DNA from 4 places in the Streptomyces sp. NPDC001848 genome. Region 4 is predicted to be linked to each of the others. Evidence: riboswitches for the same ligand, from Rfam matches in the RefSeq annotation. Region 4 holds a riboswitch; each other region holds the start of a gene.
What was found. Region 4 has a riboswitch for thiamine pyrophosphate ahead of ACFYZJ_RS21745 (thiamine ABC transporter substrate binding subunit). Riboswitches for the same ligand answer to the same signal wherever they lie in the genome.
Positions count from the first base shown of each region.

Region 1: linked by a shared signal. The riboswitch ahead of thiC (phosphomethylpyrimidine synthase ThiC) and the one ahead of ACFYZJ_RS21745 (thiamine ABC transporter substrate binding subunit) in region 4 are both predicted to bind thiamine pyrophosphate.
Region 2: linked by a shared signal. The riboswitch ahead of thiO (glycine oxidase ThiO) and the one ahead of ACFYZJ_RS21745 (thiamine ABC transporter substrate binding subunit) in region 4 are both predicted to bind thiamine pyrophosphate.
Region 3: linked by a shared signal. The riboswitch ahead of ACFYZJ_RS08000 (purine-cytosine permease family protein) and the one ahead of ACFYZJ_RS21745 (thiamine ABC transporter substrate binding subunit) in region 4 are both predicted to bind thiamine pyrophosphate.

Region 1 is NZ_JBIATP010000009.1:52,098-56,701, reverse strand. It holds gene ACFYZJ_RS19680 (SsgA family sporulation/cell division regulator) at 1-145, shown strand, start outside; gene ACFYZJ_RS19675 (YibE/F family protein) at 245-1,651, opposite strand; TPP riboswitch at 1,723-1,879, shown strand; gene thiC (phosphomethylpyrimidine synthase ThiC) at 1,872-3,668, shown strand; partial or broken gene ACFYZJ_RS19665 (AraC family transcriptional regulator) at 3,787-3,907, opposite strand; gene ACFYZJ_RS19660 (hypothetical protein) at 4,012-4,604, opposite strand, start outside.
Region 2 is NZ_JBIATP010000002.1:288,545-293,148, reverse strand. It holds gene thiE (thiamine phosphate synthase) at 1-197, opposite strand, end outside; gene ACFYZJ_RS04415 (Rv2175c family DNA-binding protein) at 401-766, opposite strand; gene ACFYZJ_RS04410 (NAD(P)/FAD-dependent oxidoreductase) at 903-2,129, opposite strand; TPP riboswitch at 2,267-2,379, shown strand; gene thiO (glycine oxidase ThiO) at 2,377-3,576, shown strand; gene thiS (sulfur carrier protein ThiS) at 3,573-3,773, shown strand; gene ACFYZJ_RS04395 (thiazole synthase) at 3,777-4,571, shown strand.
Region 3 is NZ_JBIATP010000003.1:384,376-388,979, reverse strand. It holds gene ACFYZJ_RS08010 (arsenic transporter) at 1-812, opposite strand, end outside; gene thiD (bifunctional hydroxymethylpyrimidine kinase/phosphomethylpyrimidine kinase) at 928-1,725, opposite strand; gene ACFYZJ_RS08000 (purine-cytosine permease family protein) at 1,722-3,116, opposite strand; TPP riboswitch at 3,108-3,201, opposite strand; gene ACFYZJ_RS07995 (jacalin-like lectin) at 3,289-4,604, opposite strand, start outside.
Region 4 is NZ_JBIATP010000010.1:154,009-158,612, forward strand. It holds gene ACFYZJ_RS21740 (ABC transporter permease) at 1-811, opposite strand, end outside; gene ACFYZJ_RS21745 (thiamine ABC transporter substrate binding subunit) at 787-1,830, opposite strand; TPP riboswitch at 1,959-2,064, opposite strand; gene rlmN (23S rRNA (adenine(2503)-C(2))-methyltransferase RlmN) at 2,098-3,204, opposite strand; gene ACFYZJ_RS21755 (hypothetical protein) at 3,330-3,647, opposite strand; gene ACFYZJ_RS21760 (hypothetical protein) at 3,913-4,398, shown strand; gene ACFYZJ_RS21765 (DUF6881 domain-containing protein) at 4,402-4,604, opposite strand, start outside.

The DNA of each region.
Region 1 (4,604 bases), on a different contig from region 4:
GTCCGGGGCGGTGCCGCTGGTCGCGTTCCTGGACCGTACGGACAAGCTGGTGCCGCTCGGCCAGGAGGGTTCCCTCGCCGACTTCGACGCCCATCTGGACGAGGCGCTGGACCGGATCCTGGCCGAGGAGCAGAGCGCGGGCTGAGGCCGTGCTTCCGTGCTGTAACGGTTCCTCGCGGCGGCGCGTGGGGCGCGGTGGGTGCCGTAACGCTTCTGCGGTGCGGCCTCCAGCGCTCGGGCGCCCTCAGTGCCTGCGGCGCCTCCCCCGTCCACTGCGGGCCGGTACGGCGGCCGGAGCGGCGGACCGGTCCGAGCGGTCGGCGGCGACCACGAGGGCGGCCAGCGCCGTGGTCACGGGCACCGAGGCGACCAGGCCGATCGAACCGACGAGCGTGCGCACGATCTCCTCCGCGACCAACTCGCTGTCGGCGACGGTGACCACGCTGCTCTGCGCGATCGAGAACAACAGCAACAGAGGTAGAGCGGCACCCGCGTACGCCAGGACGAGCGTGTTGACGACCGATGCGATGTGGTCGCGGCCGATGCGAATGCCCGCACGGTACAGACCACGCCAGCCCATCGAGGGGTTCGCCTCGTGGAGCTCCCACACCGCCGACGTCTGCGTCACCGTCACATCGTCGAGGACACCGAGCGAGCCGATGATGACGCCGGCCAGCAGCAGGCCGCTCATGTCGATCCCCGGATACAGGCCGTGGATCAGGCCCGTGTTGTCGTCGGTGTTGCCGGTCAGCGCCGCCCAGCCGATGAACAGGGATCCGAGCACACCGATCAGGGACAGGGAGATCAGCGTGCCGAGCACCGCCACCGAGGTGCGCGCCGAGAGCCCATGGCACATGTAGAGGGCGATCAGCATGATGGCGCTGGCGCCGACCACGGCCACGAGCAGCGGGTTCGAGCCCTGAAGGATCGCCGGCAGGATGAACAGGCTCAGCACCAGAAAGCTGACGGCCAGGGCGATGAGCGCCATCACACCGCGCATCCGCCCCACGACCACCACGGCCACGGCGAAAATGCCGGCCAGCAGCGCCATGGGGACCTTGCGGTTCACATCGGCCACCGAGTACTGCAGGTCCCTGGGGGCGGACGGCTCGTACGCGACCACGACCTTCTCGCCCTGATGCAACTGCCGTGACTGGTCCGGCTGGACGATCTCCGTGAACGTCCGGCCCTGGTCCTTGCCCGTGTCGACGCGGACCGTCGCCTTCTTACAGGTGCCGGTCGACTGCTGCTGGGCCGAGGAGCCCTCGGCGGTGGAGGTGTCGCCGGTCGGGGTGTCGCCCGAGGCGTTCACGGACTTGCAGTCCACCTGCACCACCCTGGTGACCGTGGCCTGCTGTGTCTGCCGGTCGAATCCGACGCCGGTGCGCTTGTGCGACGGCACGCCGCCGGGCCACAGCACGACGAGACCGACCACCACGGCTGCCGTGAAGGGGATGAGGATCGCGGCGATGACCCTGCGCAGGTGCCGCGACACGGGGGCCGCCGGACCATGACTGTGGGAGTGGCCGTGCCCACCGCTCGGTGCATGCCCATGGCCGGCACTCTGTCCGGGGCCGTGTCCGTCGCCCTGGCGGTGGCCATGGGGCGGGTCGGGCGGTGGGTAGGGGGGCGGATGCTGTGTCGTGGTCACCGAGGCATCATCGCAAGAAGGCATGAGGCCCACTGTTCAGCCCGCGCAAAGAGACGCTAGCGTGGGAGGACCTTTGCACACGCGGGAGCTCGGAGCACCGGGCTGAGAGGGCGCTGACCTCCGCAGACGCGATGTTTCACGTGGAACATCGACGGGCGGAAACCGCTGCGTCGACCGCTGAACCTGTTACCGGGTAATGCCGGCGTAGGGAGTAGGTCACATGACCAACAAGGACGTACGCACGCCTGCCTCCGTTGAGGGCGACCAGGAGGCCGGACAGTCCATCGGCTGGCACAAGGCGTACATCGAGGGCTCACGCCCCGACCTGCGCGTGCCGGTCCGTCGAGTGCACCTCACCAACGGGAAGTCCGTCACGCTGTACGACACTTCCGGCCCGTACACCGATCCGCTCGTCGAGACAGATGTCCGCAGGGGCCTGGTCCCGCTGCGGGAGAACTGGATCACCGCCCGCGGTGACACCGAGGAGTACGCGGGCCGTCCGGTTCGCCCCGAGGACGACGGGATCAAGCACACCTCGCCGCGGGGTGGACTGCGCAACCTCGACGCGGTGTTCCCGGGGCGGCCACGTCAGCCGCGCCGCAGCCGCGACGGCAAGGCGGTGACACAACTGGCGTACGCACGCCGCGGCGAGATCACGCCCGAGATGGAGTTCGTCGCCATCCGGGAGAACGTGTCCCCGGAGGTGGTGCGCGAGGAGATCGCGGCAGGCCGCGCGGTTCTCCCGGCCAACGTCAACCACCCCGAGATCGAACCGATGATCATCGGCAAGCGGTTCCTGGTGAAGGTCAACGCCAACATCGGCAACTCCGCGGTGACCTCCTCCATCGAGGAGGAGGTCGAGAAGATGACCTGGGCGACCCGCTGGGGCGCTGACACGGTCATGGATCTGTCCACCGGCCGCAACATCCACACCACGCGTGAGTGGGTACTGCGCAACTCCCCCGTGCCGATCGGCACGGTTCCGCTCTACCAGGCCCTCGAGAAGGTCGACGGGAAGGCCGAGGAGCTGACCTGGGAGATCTACAAGGACACGGTCATCGAACAGGCCGAGCAGGGCGTGGACTACATGACGGTGCACGCGGGCGTGCGCCTGCCGTATGTACCGCTGACCGCGAACCGCAAGACCGGCATCGTCTCGCGTGGCGGCTCGATCATGGCGGCGTGGTGCCTCGCCCACCACAAGGAGTCGTTCCTGTACGAGAACTTCGAGGAACTGTGCGAGATCCTCGCGGCCTACGACGTCACGTACTCGCTGGGCGACGGCCTCAGGCCCGGCTCGATCGCGGACGCCAACGACGAGGCACAGTTCGCGGAACTGCGCACGCTCGGGGAACTCGGCCGGATCGCCCGGCGTTTCAACGTACAGACCATGATCGAGGGCCCGGGGCATGTCCCGATGCACAAGATCAAGGAGAACATCGACCTTCAGCAGGAGATCTGCGATGAAGCACCGTTCTACACGCTCGGACCGCTGACGACCGACATCGCGCCGGCATACGACCACATCACCTCCGGTATCGGCGCCGCGATGATCGCCTGGTGGGGTACGGCCATGCTCTGCTACGTCACGCCCAAGGAGCACCTGGGCCTGCCCAACCGCGACGACGTCAAGACCGGCGTGATCACCTACAAGATCGCCGCGCATGCGGCCGACCTCGCCAAGGGCCACCCGGGTGCGCAGGCGTGGGACGACGCGCTGTCCGACGCGCGCTTCGAGTTCCGCTGGGAGGACCAGTTCAACCTGGCCCTCGACCCGGACACGGCCCGCGACTTCCACGACGAGACCCTCCCGGCGGAACCGGCCAAGACCGCCCACTTCTGCTCGATGTGCGGGCCGAAGTTCTGCTCGATGAAGATCAGTCAGAGCATCACGGAGCGGTTCGGCGGTGATGTCGCCGAGGGCGCGACGGCCGACGAGATCGCCGAGGGAATGCTCCAGAAGTCGAAGGAGTTCGCGGAGGCGGGGAACCGGGTGTACCTCCCGATCGCCGACTGACGCCGGGGCCGATCGGGGCGCCGACTCGGGACGCCGCAGGCGTTCGGTGTCTCCCGGCGGTTCGTGTCGAGCCCCTTGGGGTCGACACGGACCGCCGGGCGCACAGCCGTCGGACAGCGGCCCGTTCCACCGGGGCCCACAGCCGCGTGTCCGATTCCGGGCCGTCCTGCGACGGCCGGGTGCGCAGGATCTCGGGCCCCGGCCGGCTCGCATACGGGTTGGATGGGGAACCATTCCGTGGCATGGTGCAGCCGTCCAGGCCCGCCGCTGTGGGAGTCACGGTCCGGTGGTGGGCGTTCCGGCTGGGGACTTGTCCGATGGGGCCGGTCGTCGGCCGGCCCCGTCACTCAGGCTTGTGCTCCGGCCCCCCGAAGTCCGGGCTCGTGAAGTCCGGGCTGGTGAAGCTGGGGCGCGTACCGGTGGCCGGGCCGCTGTCGGGGCTGCTGAACCCCGGGCGGTCGTAGCCGAGGTGCGGGATGCGGCCGGCGGTCGTCTCCGGTGCCTTCCGGGTCATCGCGGCCGTGCCCGGGTCGCTGAGCGCCTCACGGAGGAACGGCAGGATGCCGCGCTCCAGCAGCGCATCGTGCCAGGCCTCCCTGGCCCGGGCCACCTCCGTCGTCAACGTGCCCGACGCGTCCGCGTCCTGCCTCGAGGAGCTGTTGCGCAGGGCGGTGAGCAGCAGGCCGATCGCGGCGACCAGGATCGACGCCGCGGTCACCGCGCCGAAGACCCAGCCGGTGGTCAGGAGTGTCCGGGCGAACGCCTGATCGGGCTTGACCATCTTGAGGATGTACCCCACGAGCAGGAAGATCGCCGCGGCGGCACCCGCGAGGAAGGGGGCGAGGACGGCGATGACGGCCCCGGTCCCGGCGCCCGCGGCGGCCTCTCCCACGGCAGCTGCGAGCCCCAGGGCGTCCAGGTCCGGTTCCGGGGAGC
Region 2 (4,604 bases), on a different contig from region 4:
CAGGCCTCGGCGAGGACCTCCAGGTGCTCCAGCTCCTCGGCGGCCTCCATGCCCTTGTCGCGCAGCTGCACGATGTCGACGCCCCCGGCGAGGACCGCGTCGAGGAACTCGGCGAGGTCGCCTTGGCGCTTGCGGGCGTCCGTGCACAGGTAGACGCGGGCGTCGGCGAGCCGGGCGGTGCGGGCGGTGTCGGGCACGGTGGTGTTCCCCCGTTGTCGGTGGCGTACGGGCCGCGGCGGGGTGCGGTCGGCCGGGCCGGGGGCGTGTCCCGGTGGCCCGCGGCCCGTACGCCGGACGGTTGTTCTTGTCTGCGGGCCCGATCAGACCGGAACCGGTCCGATCGGGTCAGGTCCGATCGGGTCAGGTCCGATCGGGTCAGGTCCGATCGGGCTGGATCGGATCAGACGGCGAGCGCCTGCGCGCGGCGCTTCACCTCCGTGCCGCGATTCTCGCGGAGAGCCTGCGCGGGGGTACCGGGCAGGGTCGGGTCGGGGGTGAAGAGCCACTCGATCATCTCTTCGACCGTGAAGCCGTCGTCCCGCAGCAGGGTCAGGGTGCCGGACAGGCCCTTGACCACCTTGTCCCCGTCGATGAAGGCGGCGGGGACGTGCAGCGCCTTGTTCTCGCCTCGGCGGACGGCGATGAGCTGGCCCTCCTTGACCAGCTGCCGTACGCGGGTCACCTCGACACCGAGGGCTTCCGCGATGTCGGGCACGGTGAGCCAGGCGGGGACGAGAGCATCGATCTTTGCGTCAATCTCGGTCACGGGATCAAGCGTGCCATCCGGGACTGACAGTCGGAAGCGGGGCGCCTCCGGCGGGGTTAGCCGGAGGGGTGAGTACCGCCGGGCGGGGTGCTGCTCCGTGGGGTGCGAAGGCGGCGGGGGCGTCCGGCGCCGCCGCCTACGACGTCGCCTCCTTCAGCGGACGGGACGGGTCCGACAACAGGGTCGGGTCCATGGGGGTGCCCGATTCGATCAGGCGGCGCCCTTGCGCCAGGTCCCGCGGACGGCCGACGGCCAGCAGGGCCACCAGGCGGCCCGCGCGCAGCCAGCAGACCGTCCAGGCCGCTCCTGCGGGGTCCCCGCGCCACACCGTCGTGTCGGCGGACGCGTGGTGGCCCACGTACTGGACGAACCGGCCGAACTGCTCCGACCAGAAGTACGGCACCGGGTCGTACGCCACCGGCGTCTGACCGATGATGTTCGCGGCCACCGTGCGCGGCCCCTGAAGGGCGTTGTCCCAGTGGTGGACCAGCAGGCGCTCCTCGTAGCGGCCCGACGGGAAGGACGCGCAGTCGCCGACCGCGTACACATCCGGCACCGAGGTGCGCAGATGGTCGTCGGCCAGCACCTCGCCGTGCACGCCGAGCTCGATTCCGGACCCGGCCAGCCAGGCCGTGGCGGGCCGGGCCCCGATGCCCACCACCACCGCTCCGGCCGGCACCCGGGAGCCGTCGTCCAGCACCACCGCGCCCGGCTCGACGCGCTCCACGCGCGCGTGCGTGCGCAGTTCCGCCCCGCTGTCCGCGTACCAGGCCGTCATCGGCGCCGCGACCTCGGCGGGCAGGGCCCCCGCGAGCGGCCGGTCCGCCGCCTCGACCACGGTCACCGCACAGCCCGCCTCGCGCGCGGCGGTGGCGAACTCGGCGCCGATCCAGCCCGCGCCCACGACCACGATGTCGTGCTGCCGGGCCAGCACCGGCCGCAGCCGCTCGGCGTCGTCGAGCGTGCGCAGCAGATGCACCCCGGGGACGCCCTCCGCGCCCGGCAGCCGGATCGGCTCCGCACCGGTCGCCACGACCAGGACGTCGTACGGGACGGGGCCCCGCTCGGTGTCCAGCTCATGGTCCTCGGGGCGCAGGCCGGTCGCCTCCCGGCCCAGCTCCAGCTCGATCCCCAGCCCCTCGAAGTCCACGTCGAAGGCGGAGCCCTCGGCCTTGCCGAGCAGCACGGCCTTGGACAGCGGCGGCCTGTCGTACGGCTGGTGCGGCTCCGCCCCGATCAGCGTCACGCTGCCGGTGAAGCCCTGTTCGCGCAGGGCGACCGCGGTCTGCACCCCGGCCATGCCCGCACCCACAACGACGACGCGCCGTGCCGTACCGCCCCGTGCCTGCGTCTGCTCGCTCACCTGATCGCCCACCTGATCACCATAGACAACTGACAAATTGTCAGTCAGGGGGCGTGCTGAGTGACGTCCTCCACAGCGCGCCGAGCCGCGGGAGGCTGTCTTACAAGGCCGATGCCCTGAGGGCTAGGGTGGCCACCGTAAGCACTCGCGGGAGCCCGGCGCACCGGGCTGAGAGGGAGGCTGGGACGGCCTCCGACCGTACGAACCTGATCCGGGTCATGCCGGCGAAGGGAGGGGCTGGACGCCCATGTCGCGTACACCGGACGAACCGTCGACACCCCACGGACCGTCGACCGTGTCGGACGTCCTCGTCATCGGGGGCGGGATCATCGGGCTCGTGACCGCCTGGCGGGCGGCACGGCGCGGGTTCGCCACCGCCGTGGTGGACCCGGAGCCGGGCGGCGGAGCCGCGCAGGTGGCCGCCGGGATGCTGGCCGCCGTCACCGAGCTGCACTACGGCGAGCAGACGCTGCTCGGTCTGAACCTGGAGTCCGCGCGCCGCTACCCGGACTTCGCCGCCGAGCTGACCGAGGCCACCGGTCAGGACCTCGGCTACCGCCGCTGCGGCACGCTCGCCGTCGCTCTCGACGCCGACGACCGCGCCGAGCTGCGCGAACTGCACGCCCTGCAGCAGCGCTCGGGGCTGGAGTCGGAGTGGCTGAGCGGGCGCGAGTGCCGCCGGCTGGAGCCGATGCTCGCGCCGGGCGTGCGCGGGGGGCTCAGGGTCGACGGCGACCACCAGATCGACCCGCGCCGTCTCGCCGCGGCCCTGGTGACGGCCTGTGAACGCGCCGGAGTGGTGTTCCACCGGGTGTGGGCCGAGCGGCTCACCGTGGTGCGGGACCGGGCGGCCGGGGTCAGGACCGCCGACGGCACCGAGCTCGCCGCCGGGCAGGTCGTTCTCGCCGGAGGCAGCCTCAGCGGGCGGCTCGAGGGCGTCCCGGACGACGTCCTGCCGCCCGTACGCCCCGTGAAGGGACAGGTGCTGCGATTGACCGTGCCGGAGCGGTACGCGCCGTTCCTGAGCCGTACGGTGCGCGCCGTGGTCCGCGGGGGCGCCATCTACCTCGTGCCGCGCGAGAACGGCGAGCTGGTGGTCGGCGCCACCAGCGAGGAACTGGGCTGGGACACCACGGTCACCGCGGGTGGGGTGTACGAGCTGCTGCGGGACGCGCACGAGCTGGTGCCCGGGATCACCGAACTGCCGCTCACCGAGACGCGGGCGGGTCTGCGCCCGGGCTCCCCGGACAACGCGCCGCTGCTCGGACCCACGGAGCTGGAGGGCCTGCTGCTGGCCACCGGCCACTACCGCAACGGCGTCCTGCTCACCCCGGTCACCGGTGACGTCATGGCACATGTGCTGACCACCGGGCAGCTCCCGGAGGAGGCCCGCCCCTTCACCCCCCGGCGTTTCACCGCCGCCGCACTCACGGAGCAGCCCGCATGAACATCTCGGTCAACGGGCAGACCCGCGAGGTCGCTCCCGGTACCGCCCTCGACGCGGTGGTGCGGAGCCTGACCGCGGCCCCCTCGGGCGTGGCCGCCGCCCTCAACGAAACCGTCGTCCCGCGCACGCAGTGGGCGTCGACGTCCCTCTCCGAGGGAGACCGCGTCGAGGTCCTCACCGCCGTCCAAGGAGGCTGACCCATGGCTGACGATCCCTTCGTCCTCGGGGGTACGACCTACTCGTCCCGGCTGATCATGGGGACCGGTGGCGCGCCCAGTCCGGACGTGTTGGAGCGGGCGCTGGTGGCGTCCGGTACGGAGCTGACGACGGTGGCGATGCGGCGCGTCGACGCCTCGGTGCACGGCTCGGTCCTGTCCGTGCTCGACAAGCTGGGCATCCGGGTGCTGCCGAACACCGCGGGCTGCTACACGGCGGGCGAGGCCGTGCTCACCGCACGCCTCGCGCGCGAGGCGCTCGGCACGGACCTGGTGAAGCTGGAGGTCATCGCCGACGAGCGGACCCTGCTGCCGGACCCGATCGAGTTGCTGGAGGCGGCCGAGACGCTGGTGGACGACGGCTTCACCGTGCTGCCGTACACGAACGACGACCCTGTGCTCGCGCGCAAGCTGGAGGACGTCGGCTGCGCCGCGATCATGCCGCTGGGCTCCCCGATCGGGTCCGGGCTCGGCATCCGCAACCCGCACAACTTCGAGCTGATCGTGGAGCACGCGCGCGTGCCGGTCATCCTGGACGCGGGCGCGGGCACGGCGTCGGACGTGGCGCTGGCGATGGAGCTGGGGTGCGCGGGTGTGATGCTTGCCTCGGCGGTGACGCGGGCCCAGGAACCGGTCCTGATGGCGGAGGCCATGCGGCACGCGGTGGAGGCCGGCCGGCTGGCGCGGCGCGCGGGCCGCATTCCGCGCCGTCACTTCGCCGAGGCGTCGTCGCCGACGGGAGGCATGGCCCGGCTGGACCCGGAGCGGCCGGCATTCTGAACGGTCCCGAACAGGCGTGCGTCACAGCTCGGC
Region 3 (4,604 bases), on a different contig from region 4:
ACCGTCAGGGGGGTGGCCCGGCGCCTGAGGAGTCCGCGCACGGCCAGCACCAGCGCCCCGGCCGCCGCCGACCACGCCGGGTCGATGCCGAACGCGGAGGCGACCACGAACCCCGCGAGCGTGCAGGCGAGCGTCACCAGCGCGAACAGCGGCAGCTTCGGCGGCTCGCCGTGGTCCTCTTCGGTGGCGCCCGCGTCCAGGTCGTGGTGGAAGAAGCGCCGGAAGACGACGTACTCGACGGCCACCGCCACCAGCCACGGCAGGACCATCAGCGCGGCGAAGCGGGTGAAGCTCAGCCCGGCCGCGCCGAACGCGAGCAGGTTGGTGAGATTGGAGACCGGCAGCAGCAGCGAGGCCGTGTTCGACAGATGGGTGCAGGCGTACAGGTGCGGCTTCGGTCGGGCGCCCATGCGGGCGGCGGTGGCGAACACGACGGGCGTGAGCAGCACGACGGTGGCGTCCAGGCTGAGCACCGCGGTGATCAGCGAGGCGAGCGCGAACACCGCGGTCAGCAGCCGCCCGGGACGGCCCGCCGCCCAGCGCGCCATCCACGCGCCGCAGGCCTGGAACAGGCCCTCGACGTCGCAGAAGTGGGCCAGTACCAGGACGGCCGCGAGGAAGCCGACGACCGGGCCGAGGCGCTCGGCCTCGGCACGTGCGTGGTTCAGGGAGATGGCGCCGGTCAGGATCACGATCCCGGCGGCCGGAACCGCCCAGACGGCCTCCGGCAGCTTGAAGGGACGCACCACCGCGCCGGCCAGGACGGCGACGAGGAGGAGGACGGAGAGAGCCTCGGCGAGCGGGGGGTTCAGGGTTCGGTCCTTCCGCGAAAGGATCGGCGGTGCGCGTCCATCACACCAGATCCGTCTGTGGCGCTCTGACCCGAGGCACCCTCACGAGGGCGCGGGCTCCCTTCCCGGGCCACGGTCACGGGCGCGCACGCAGTCTCCAGCCGTGGTCCACCGGTCCGATGCCGGCGCCGAGCGCGAAGCCCGCCGCGATCGCCTCCGTCACGTACTCCTTGGCCTGCCGCACCGCGTCGGGCACCGTGAGGCCTTGCGCGAGACCGACGGCGACGGCCGAGGCGAGGGTGCAGCCCGTGCCGTGGGTGTGGCGGTTGTCGTGGCGCGGGGCGCGCAGCCAGTGTTCCTCGCCCCCGTCGGTCAGCAGGTCCGTGGCCTGACCGGGCAGGTGCCCGCCCTTCACCAGCACCCACCGGGGCCCGTACGCCAGCAGGCGGTCGGCCGCGCGGCGCATGCCCGCCTCGTCGGTCACCGAGATGCCGGTCAGCTCCGCGACCTCGTCCAGATTGGGCGTCGTCACCGTGGCGAGCGGCAGCAGCCGGGTCCGTACGGCGTCCAGGGCGTCGTCGGCGAGCAGCCGGTCCCCGTGCTTGGAGACGCTCACCGGGTCCACGACGACCGGCGCGGACACGTCCGCGAGCAGGTCGGCCACCGTCTGGACCAGCGCGGGCGAGGCGAGCATGCCCGTCTTGACCGCCTGTACGCCGATGTCGTCGACGACGCTGCGGTACTGGGCGCGCACCGCCTCCACCGGCAGCTCCCATGCCCCCTGCACTCCCACCGAGTTCTGCGCCGTGACCGCGGTGATCACGCTCATCCCGTGGGCGCCGAGCGCCAGCATGGTCTTGAGGTCGGCCTGGATGCCGGCGCCGCCGCCGGAGTCGGAGCCGGCGATGGTCAGGACACGGGGCGGCGCGGTCATGCGCGGCCCTCCTCTCGGACGCGCAGCGGGGCGTAGAGCGTGAGGGCGACCAGGAACGCCACGTAGTAGGAGACGTCGGCGCCGTGCAGCGCGTGGGCGACCGGGCCCACGTACAGGCCGGTGTCCATGAACGGCACCGCCGCGGCGAAGGCGCCGACGAACGCGAGGAGCGGCGGCCACGGGGAGCGCGGCCGGGCGGTCTCGGCGGCGAGGTCGACCGCGGTGCCGCGCCGCACCAGCCAGTCGACGACGACGATCGCCACGAACCCGGGGATCCAGTAGCTCACGAACAGCAGCACGTTCTGGAAGCGGGCGGTGGTGTTCGCCGCGTGCATCCACAGCACCAGCGGGAAGCCCAGCAGCACGGCGAGGGCGGCCGCCACCGGACGCGGCAGGCGGACCCCGACGGTCTGCAGCGCCAGGGAGCCGCTGTAGTCGTTCATCGCGTTGCTGGCGAGCGCCGCCAGCGCCACGGCCAGCAGCCCGAAGGCGCCGGCCGCGCCACCGCCCAGGACATGGTCCACGCCCGCGGCCGTCTGGTCGGTCAGCACCGAGGCGCCCCACAGCCCGAGGACCTGCACGGCCAGGAAGGACACCACCAGACCGAGCAGCGTGCACCAGAACATCCGGGCGCGTGAGGTGGTGCGCGGCAGATAGCGGCTGAAGTCGCTGGCGTACGGCGCCCAGGACAGTGACAGGCTGAGCGCGATGGTGCTGGTCAGCACGAAGGCGCCCGCCCGGTCCGCGCCGTGCGCGGTGCCCGTCCAGGCGGGGTGCACGCTTCCCTGCATGCGCAGGGCGATCAGCGCGAACGCGGCCGCCAGCACGAACGTCATGACGATCTGCAGCCGGTGGATCGCCTCGTAGCCGAGGACCCCGAGGGCTCCCTGCGCCAGCATCACCACCAGGGCGCCCAGCCAGAACGGCCAGCCCGCGAGCCGTGCCAGCGCGTCCCCGCCGAACAGCCCGATCAGCGCGTCCCAGGCGATCGAGGACAGCCACTGCAGCACCCCGGGCAGCACCACCGCACGGCCGAACGCCAGCCGGGCGAGCGGCAGCTGGCCGGCTCCGGTGCGGCTGCCCCAGGTGCTCAGGTAGGCGGTGGGCACCGCGCCCAGCACCGTGCCCAGGACGACGGCGGCGAGCGCGGTGGTGAAGTCCAGGCCGAGCGCGATGCCGATGGTCCCGGTGAACACGCCGGTCATGGTCAGATTGGGTGCGAACCACACGGTGAACAGCCGACCCGCCCCGCCGTAACGATTCGTCTCGGGGACCGGCTCGATGCCGTGCCCCTCGACCCTGAGGTCGCCGGGAGCGGTGGGCATCCGCCCGTCGAAGACGGTGCTCCGGCCGCCGGTGGGCAGTCCGCCCGAGACATGCGCCGATGGCATGAAAGACATCCCTCCGCCAGTACGAACTGGTTCAGGTTCGACGGGTGTGATCTCAGCCCGCAGGTGGGCACCCCGTGTCCGGTACGGCGGCAAGACTAACCCGAGGACCGGAATCAGCCATACGCAAGGGCCGCTGCCCGGTCAGCGGCCCTGGACGTGTCGTGCCGGCGCGTCAGCGCCGGGTGTAGACGAAGCCGATCTTGTCGACCTCGTCCCCGGCGCGCCCGTGGAACCCCGCGATCTGCCAGCCCCAGGGCGCCGTACGGGTCACGCAGTCGGAGGTGGTGGTGCCACCCGCCAGGCTGCGGCCCAGGTTGGTCGTGAACTTCGCGGAGAAGATCCTCGAGTGGCCGTCGTACTGACCCTCGCACAGCTGTGCGCTCGTCACGTACTCGTCGCTGCCCAGGGCGAGTGCGGACGCCGTGCCGCCGGTGCCGCCGTGGACGAGCGTGGTGCCGCCCGCCAGCGTCAGGCCGACCTGGTCGACACGGGAGCCGCTGCGCAGCGATATGCCGGTCGCGCGGGCGCCGGCCGGGACGCTGTCGATGTCGTTGTAGTAGTCGCCGTGCGGGCCGCCGAACTGGTCGCTGAGCTGGAAGGCGGAGTCGCGCGCCCAGCTGAACGTGGCGGTGATCGGGTCGTGGTCGGAGAGCATCTTGCCGTCGTCGGTGAGGAACTCGGCGTGCTCGTTGTTGTAGGCGGTGGCCTTGAGGGAGACCAGCTTGCTACTCCGGTAGAGGATCTTGTCGACGACCTCGCAGCTGTTGGTGACCGCGTTCTCGTCGCACAGCAGCGGGTCGCTGCCCTTGACGGGCGGGGTGCCGCCGCGTACCAGCTGGACCCAGGCGTCGGTGAGGCCGTTGGCGGCGGCGAACTCGGCGATCGTGTCGCCGGAGCGCGTGTAGCGGGTGTTGGTGTCGCCCATGACGACGACGGCGTTGCCCGCGGAGTGGGTTGTGATGAAGTCCGTCAGCTGGTTGAGGTTGTCCGCGCGCGAGGCCAGGTCGCCGTCGTTCGTCCCGGCGTTGGTGTGCAGGTTGTAGAAGTCGACGTAGACGCCCTCGGCCAGGCGCTCCCGCATGAACGTGAAGCCCTTGGGGGTGAGGCAGTCGCCCGAGTCGTACTGGCACGAGTTCCAGTGCACGCGCTCGAAGTCGTCGGTGTCGTAGGGGATGCGGGACAGCGTGTTGAGCCCGCTGCCGACGCCGGCGCCGCCACTGGTGGGCGTGCGGTACGGGTGGGAGTCGGCGGCGTACAGGTACGCGTGGTAGTTGAAGTCCTCCTGCACCTGGACGATGTCGTACGGGCCGAGCCGCGAGCCGATCGCCGTGGTGCTCGGCCGGCGCGGTGTCGGAGCGCTGGAGAGGCCCTCGGGCAGGCCGGCGACGTTGTAGCCGAGCACGCTGAACGTGCCCGAGTCGGCCGCCGCCGCGGTGGGCGCGGTGGCCGTGAGTCCGCCGAACGCGGCGGCGGCCGCCGCGAGGGTGG
Region 4 (4,604 bases):
CCGTCCACGCGTGCAGCCCGAGGATCGCGCCCACCGTGACGAACTGGACGATCGTCAGCACGGCGGCGGTGGACAGGTCGAAGATCTCCGAGGTCTGCCGGTAGATCTCCACCTCCAGGGTGGAGAAGGTGGGGCCGCCGAGGATCTGCACCACACCGAAGGAGGTGAAGGTGAACAGGAACACCATCAGCGCGGCGGCGGCCACGGCGGGGCCCAGCGCGGGCAGCGTCACCGTCCGCCAGGACGCGAGCCGGGAGGCGCCGAGCACGCGCGCGGCCTCCTCCTGGCGGGGGTCGAGCTGTGCCCACAGCCCGCCGACGGTGCGGACGACGACGGCGTAGTTGAAGAAGACGTGGGCGAGCAGGATGGCCCACACGGTGGTGTCGAGTCGTACGCCCCACAGGTCGTCGAGGAGTCCGCCGCGGCCCACCAGCGCCAGGAAGGCGGTGCCGACGACGACGGTGGGCAGCACGAACGGGACGGTGACGACGGCACGCAGCACCTGCCTGCCCGGGAAGTCGTAGCGCGCGACGACATACGCGCCGGGCAGCGCGATCAGCAGGGTCAGGGCGGTGGAGGCGAGCGCCTGCCAGGTCGTGAACCACAGCACGTGCCGGATGTCCGGCTGGGCGAGCACATCCACGACGCGCCCGAACCGCCATGCTCCGTCCGCCTTCAGACCGCGCGCGAGGATCGCGGCGACGGGGTAGGCGAAGAAGACCGCGAAGAACGCGACGGGCAGGGCCATCAGCCCGAGCCGCGCCGCGTTCCCCCGCCTGCGTGGGGTCACTTCAGTACGAGCGACGTCCACGCCTTGACCCACTGGTCACGGTCGGCTGCGATCTTCGTGGGATCCATGGTCTCGGGGCTCTTGGCCGCGGGCCCGTACTCGGTGAACTCGGCGGGCACCTTCGCGCCCCTGACCACCGGGTAGACGAACATGTTGAGCGGCATGTCCTCCTGGAACCTCCTGCTGATCAGGAAGTCGATGAAGGCCTTGCCGCCCTTGGTGTTGTGGGCGCCCGTCAGCAGGCCGGCGAACTCGATCTGGCGGAAGCAGGTGCCGGTGGCGACACCGGTCGGCGCGGTCTTGGGGCGCGGCTGGGCGTAGACCACCTCGGCGGGCGGCGAAGAGGCGTAGGAGACGACGAGCGGCCGGTCACCCTTGGCCTTCCTGCCCCCGGCGGAGCCGGAGAACTCCTGGTCGTACGCCTGTTCCCAGCCGTCGACCACCTTCACACCGTTGGCCTTGAGCTTCTTCCAGTAGCCCTGCCAGCCGGTGTCGCCGTACTTGGCGGCGCTGCCGAGCAGGAAGCCGAGGCCCGGCGAGGAGGTGGCGGCGTTCTCGGTGACGAGGAGGTTCTTGTACTGGGGCTTGACGAGATCGTCGAACGAGGTGGGCGGGGTCAGCTGGTGGTCGGCGAAGTACTTCTTGTCGTAGTTGACGCAGATGTCGCCGTAGTCGATGGGCGTGACCCGGTGCTTGCCCTGGTCCAGCTGGTACTCGGTGCCGACCTGGTCGAGACCCTTGGCCTCGTACGACTGGAACAGGCCGTTGTCCAGGGCCCGCGACAGCAGCGTGTTGTCGACGCCGAAGAACACGTCGCCCTGTGGGTTGTCCTTCGTCAGGATCGCCTTGTTGACGGCCTGGCCCGCGTCGCCGTCCTTGAGGACCTTGACGGTGTAGCCGGACTCCTTCTCGAACGCCGCGATGACGCTCTTCGAGGCGGCCCACGAGTCGTGGCTGACGAGGGTGACGGTCTTGGAGTCGCCGCCGCCGGCGCTACCGCCTCCCGAGCCGGACGACCCGCACGCGGACAACGTGACCATGCCCAGCCCGACGACCACGGCCGCGAACTGCCTACCGGTAATGCTCAACTGATTCCTCCTGGGGGTGACCAGGAAGAGACGCGGCCCTGCCCGGGACCTTTCGTCGGTTCCCGGGCAGGGCGCAACAGCTCGAGTGAAGACCGAACTCCCTACCCAGAATGACCTGGGCGAGGTTCAGAGGGTCTGCGGTCGACACCGCACTCTCAGCGCTGTGGCGCTCCCCTGTCGGAATATGAAGATGTACGTACTGATGGAACAGCCCTCAGACTACCGCTCGGTGGCGGCGAGCTGACCGCACGCCCCGTCGATCTCCTGACCACGGGTGTCGCGGATCGTCACCGGTACACCATGGGCGGCGATCGCCTCGACGAACGCCTTCTCGTCCTCGGGGCGGGAGGCGGTCCACTTGGAGCCTGGCGTCGGGTTCAGCGGGATGAGGTTGACGTGCACGGGCTTGCCCTTGAGCAGCCGGCCGAGCAGATCCCCACGCCACGCCTGGTCGTTGATGTCCCGGATGAGGGCGTACTCGATGGACAGCCGACGCCCGGACTTCTCGACGTAGTCGAACCCGGCGTCGAGGACCTCGCGCACCTTCCACCGCGTGTTGACGGGGACGAGGGTGTCGCGCAGCTCGTCGTCGGGGGCGTGCAGGGAGATGGCGAGACGGCACTTGAAGCCCTCGTCGGCGAACCGGTGGATGGCCGGCACCAGTCCGACCGTCGACACGGTGATACCGCGCTGGGAGAGCCCGAGCCCGTCCGGCGCGGGATCGGTGAGCGCCCGAATCGCACCCACGACGCGCTTGTAGTTGGCGAGGGGCTCGCCCATGCCCATGAAGACGATGTTGGACAGCCGCGCCGGCCCACCGGGGATCTCACCGTCACGCAGGGCCCTCATCCCGTCCACGATCTGGTGCACGATCTCGGCCGTGGACAGATTACGGTCGAGACCGGCCTGACCGGTGGCGCAGAAGGGGCAGTTCATGCCGCAGCCCGCCTGCGAGCTGATGCACATGGTGACCCGGTCCGGGTAGCGCATGAGCACGGACTCGACGAGCGTGCCGTCGAACAGCCGCCACAGCGTCTTGCGGGTGGTGCCCTGGTCGGTCGACAGGTGCCGCACGACCGTCATCAGCTCCGGCAGCAGCGCCTCCTGCAGCTTGGCGCGGGAGGGCGCCGGGATGTCGGTCCACTGCTCCGGCGCGTGCGCGAACCGCGCGAAGTAGTGCTGCGAGAGCTGCTTGGCGCGAAACGGCTTCTCGCCGATCGCGGCGACCGCCTCCTTGCGCTCGGCGGGCGAGAGATCGGCGAGATGCCGCGGCGGCGTCTTGGCTCCGCGCGGGGCGACGAAAGTGAGTTCTCCGGGCTTAGGCATGGCTCAACCAGTGTCGCAGATCCAATCGGGTGACCTGCGGCTGTCGCTCGCTACGACTGTCGTTAGTAGTCGTCACCGGTCGCCACTGAGCGGCCTCGGACGGCCCAGAGACGGCCCAGCGAAGATCACTCGTCGGCCGCCAGCCACTCATCGAGCCGGACCTCGACCTGGTGGTTGTGGGCGGCGCCCCAGATGACCTCCCCACATACGGAGGCCCCAAGGGCCGTGAGGTCCATCCCGCGCGGCATGGCCGTGATCTCCGCCAGCGCTATGGCGTTCGGCACGCCGTCTATACGTATGAAGACCCCGAACCGCTGGCGACCGACGACCTCACCCGTGATCCGGGTTCCTACAGGCAGGGCCGCGACGGTTGCCGCCCAGCTCGACCGGACCGCGTCAGCGGCCGGCACTTCAGGGCCCGTGGGCCACGCGTACTCATCCATCGCTAGATCATGACGCCCTGGAACCGGTGCTTAGAAGATGCGGGCATGCCGTGGTGAGCCGGTCAGATCGCCTCGTCCCCGCCACCGCGCGGAGCCGCTGAGCGCTGCTGCCGTCTGCCGTCGTTGCCATCAGCGCTGCCGTCATCGCGTTCGCCGCATAGTGCTGCGGTCGCTGCTATTTGTGCGGCAACGGGTACCGCGTCACGAATTTCGGAGTGGTCCATCGCCGTGATATGCGGGTCGATCGGAGCGAGAGCATGGTCAAGTGGACATAGCGACGCACTTGCGCAGCCTCATGGGCTCCTTGTCCCGGGAAAGCGGCGTCTTCGGACACGTGGTCACTACGGCCGGCACATCTGCTCCTGAACTCGTGCGCGAAGTGGCTGCAGAGGCGGAACGGACCTGGAAGGACTACGCCGTCGCGGGGGCCGTCGGTCCTGACTCACCAGATGAGGTCGAGGTGGCGCTCTCACGGATCGGCGGTGACCGTGCTGCGGACCTCCTGACCTACCTGGCGGCTGAAGACCTCGTGTTCCCGGCGACGCCACGCCGCGACCGTGCGCATGCTCACCGAGCGGCTGAGCGGGTCGTGCGCCTGCTCGGCTACCAGGCCGACTGGTACACGAACATCAGTGATCTCTCGCTCCAGGCACGCGCGTGGAACCCCGTCACCCGACATACCTTCGACGGAGTCGTCGCGGGGGTTGGAAATGGCTTCGCCGTGGTATTGCTGCAGGTCGGCGAGGACTAGGGCCTACGGCAGCGCGCCTCTTGCTGCCGCCCCTGCCTGCTCGAACTCCTCGGCCGGGATGACAACGGCGGTGAACTCCTCCTGCTCGTTGATCTCCTCAAGCGGCGGCACAGGCACCTCTCCTAACATGGTGCTCGGGCTCCACCGCGACTCGTCCGCCCAATCGAGCCGGCCATCACGGAATACCTCGGTCTTGCGGACCTCGT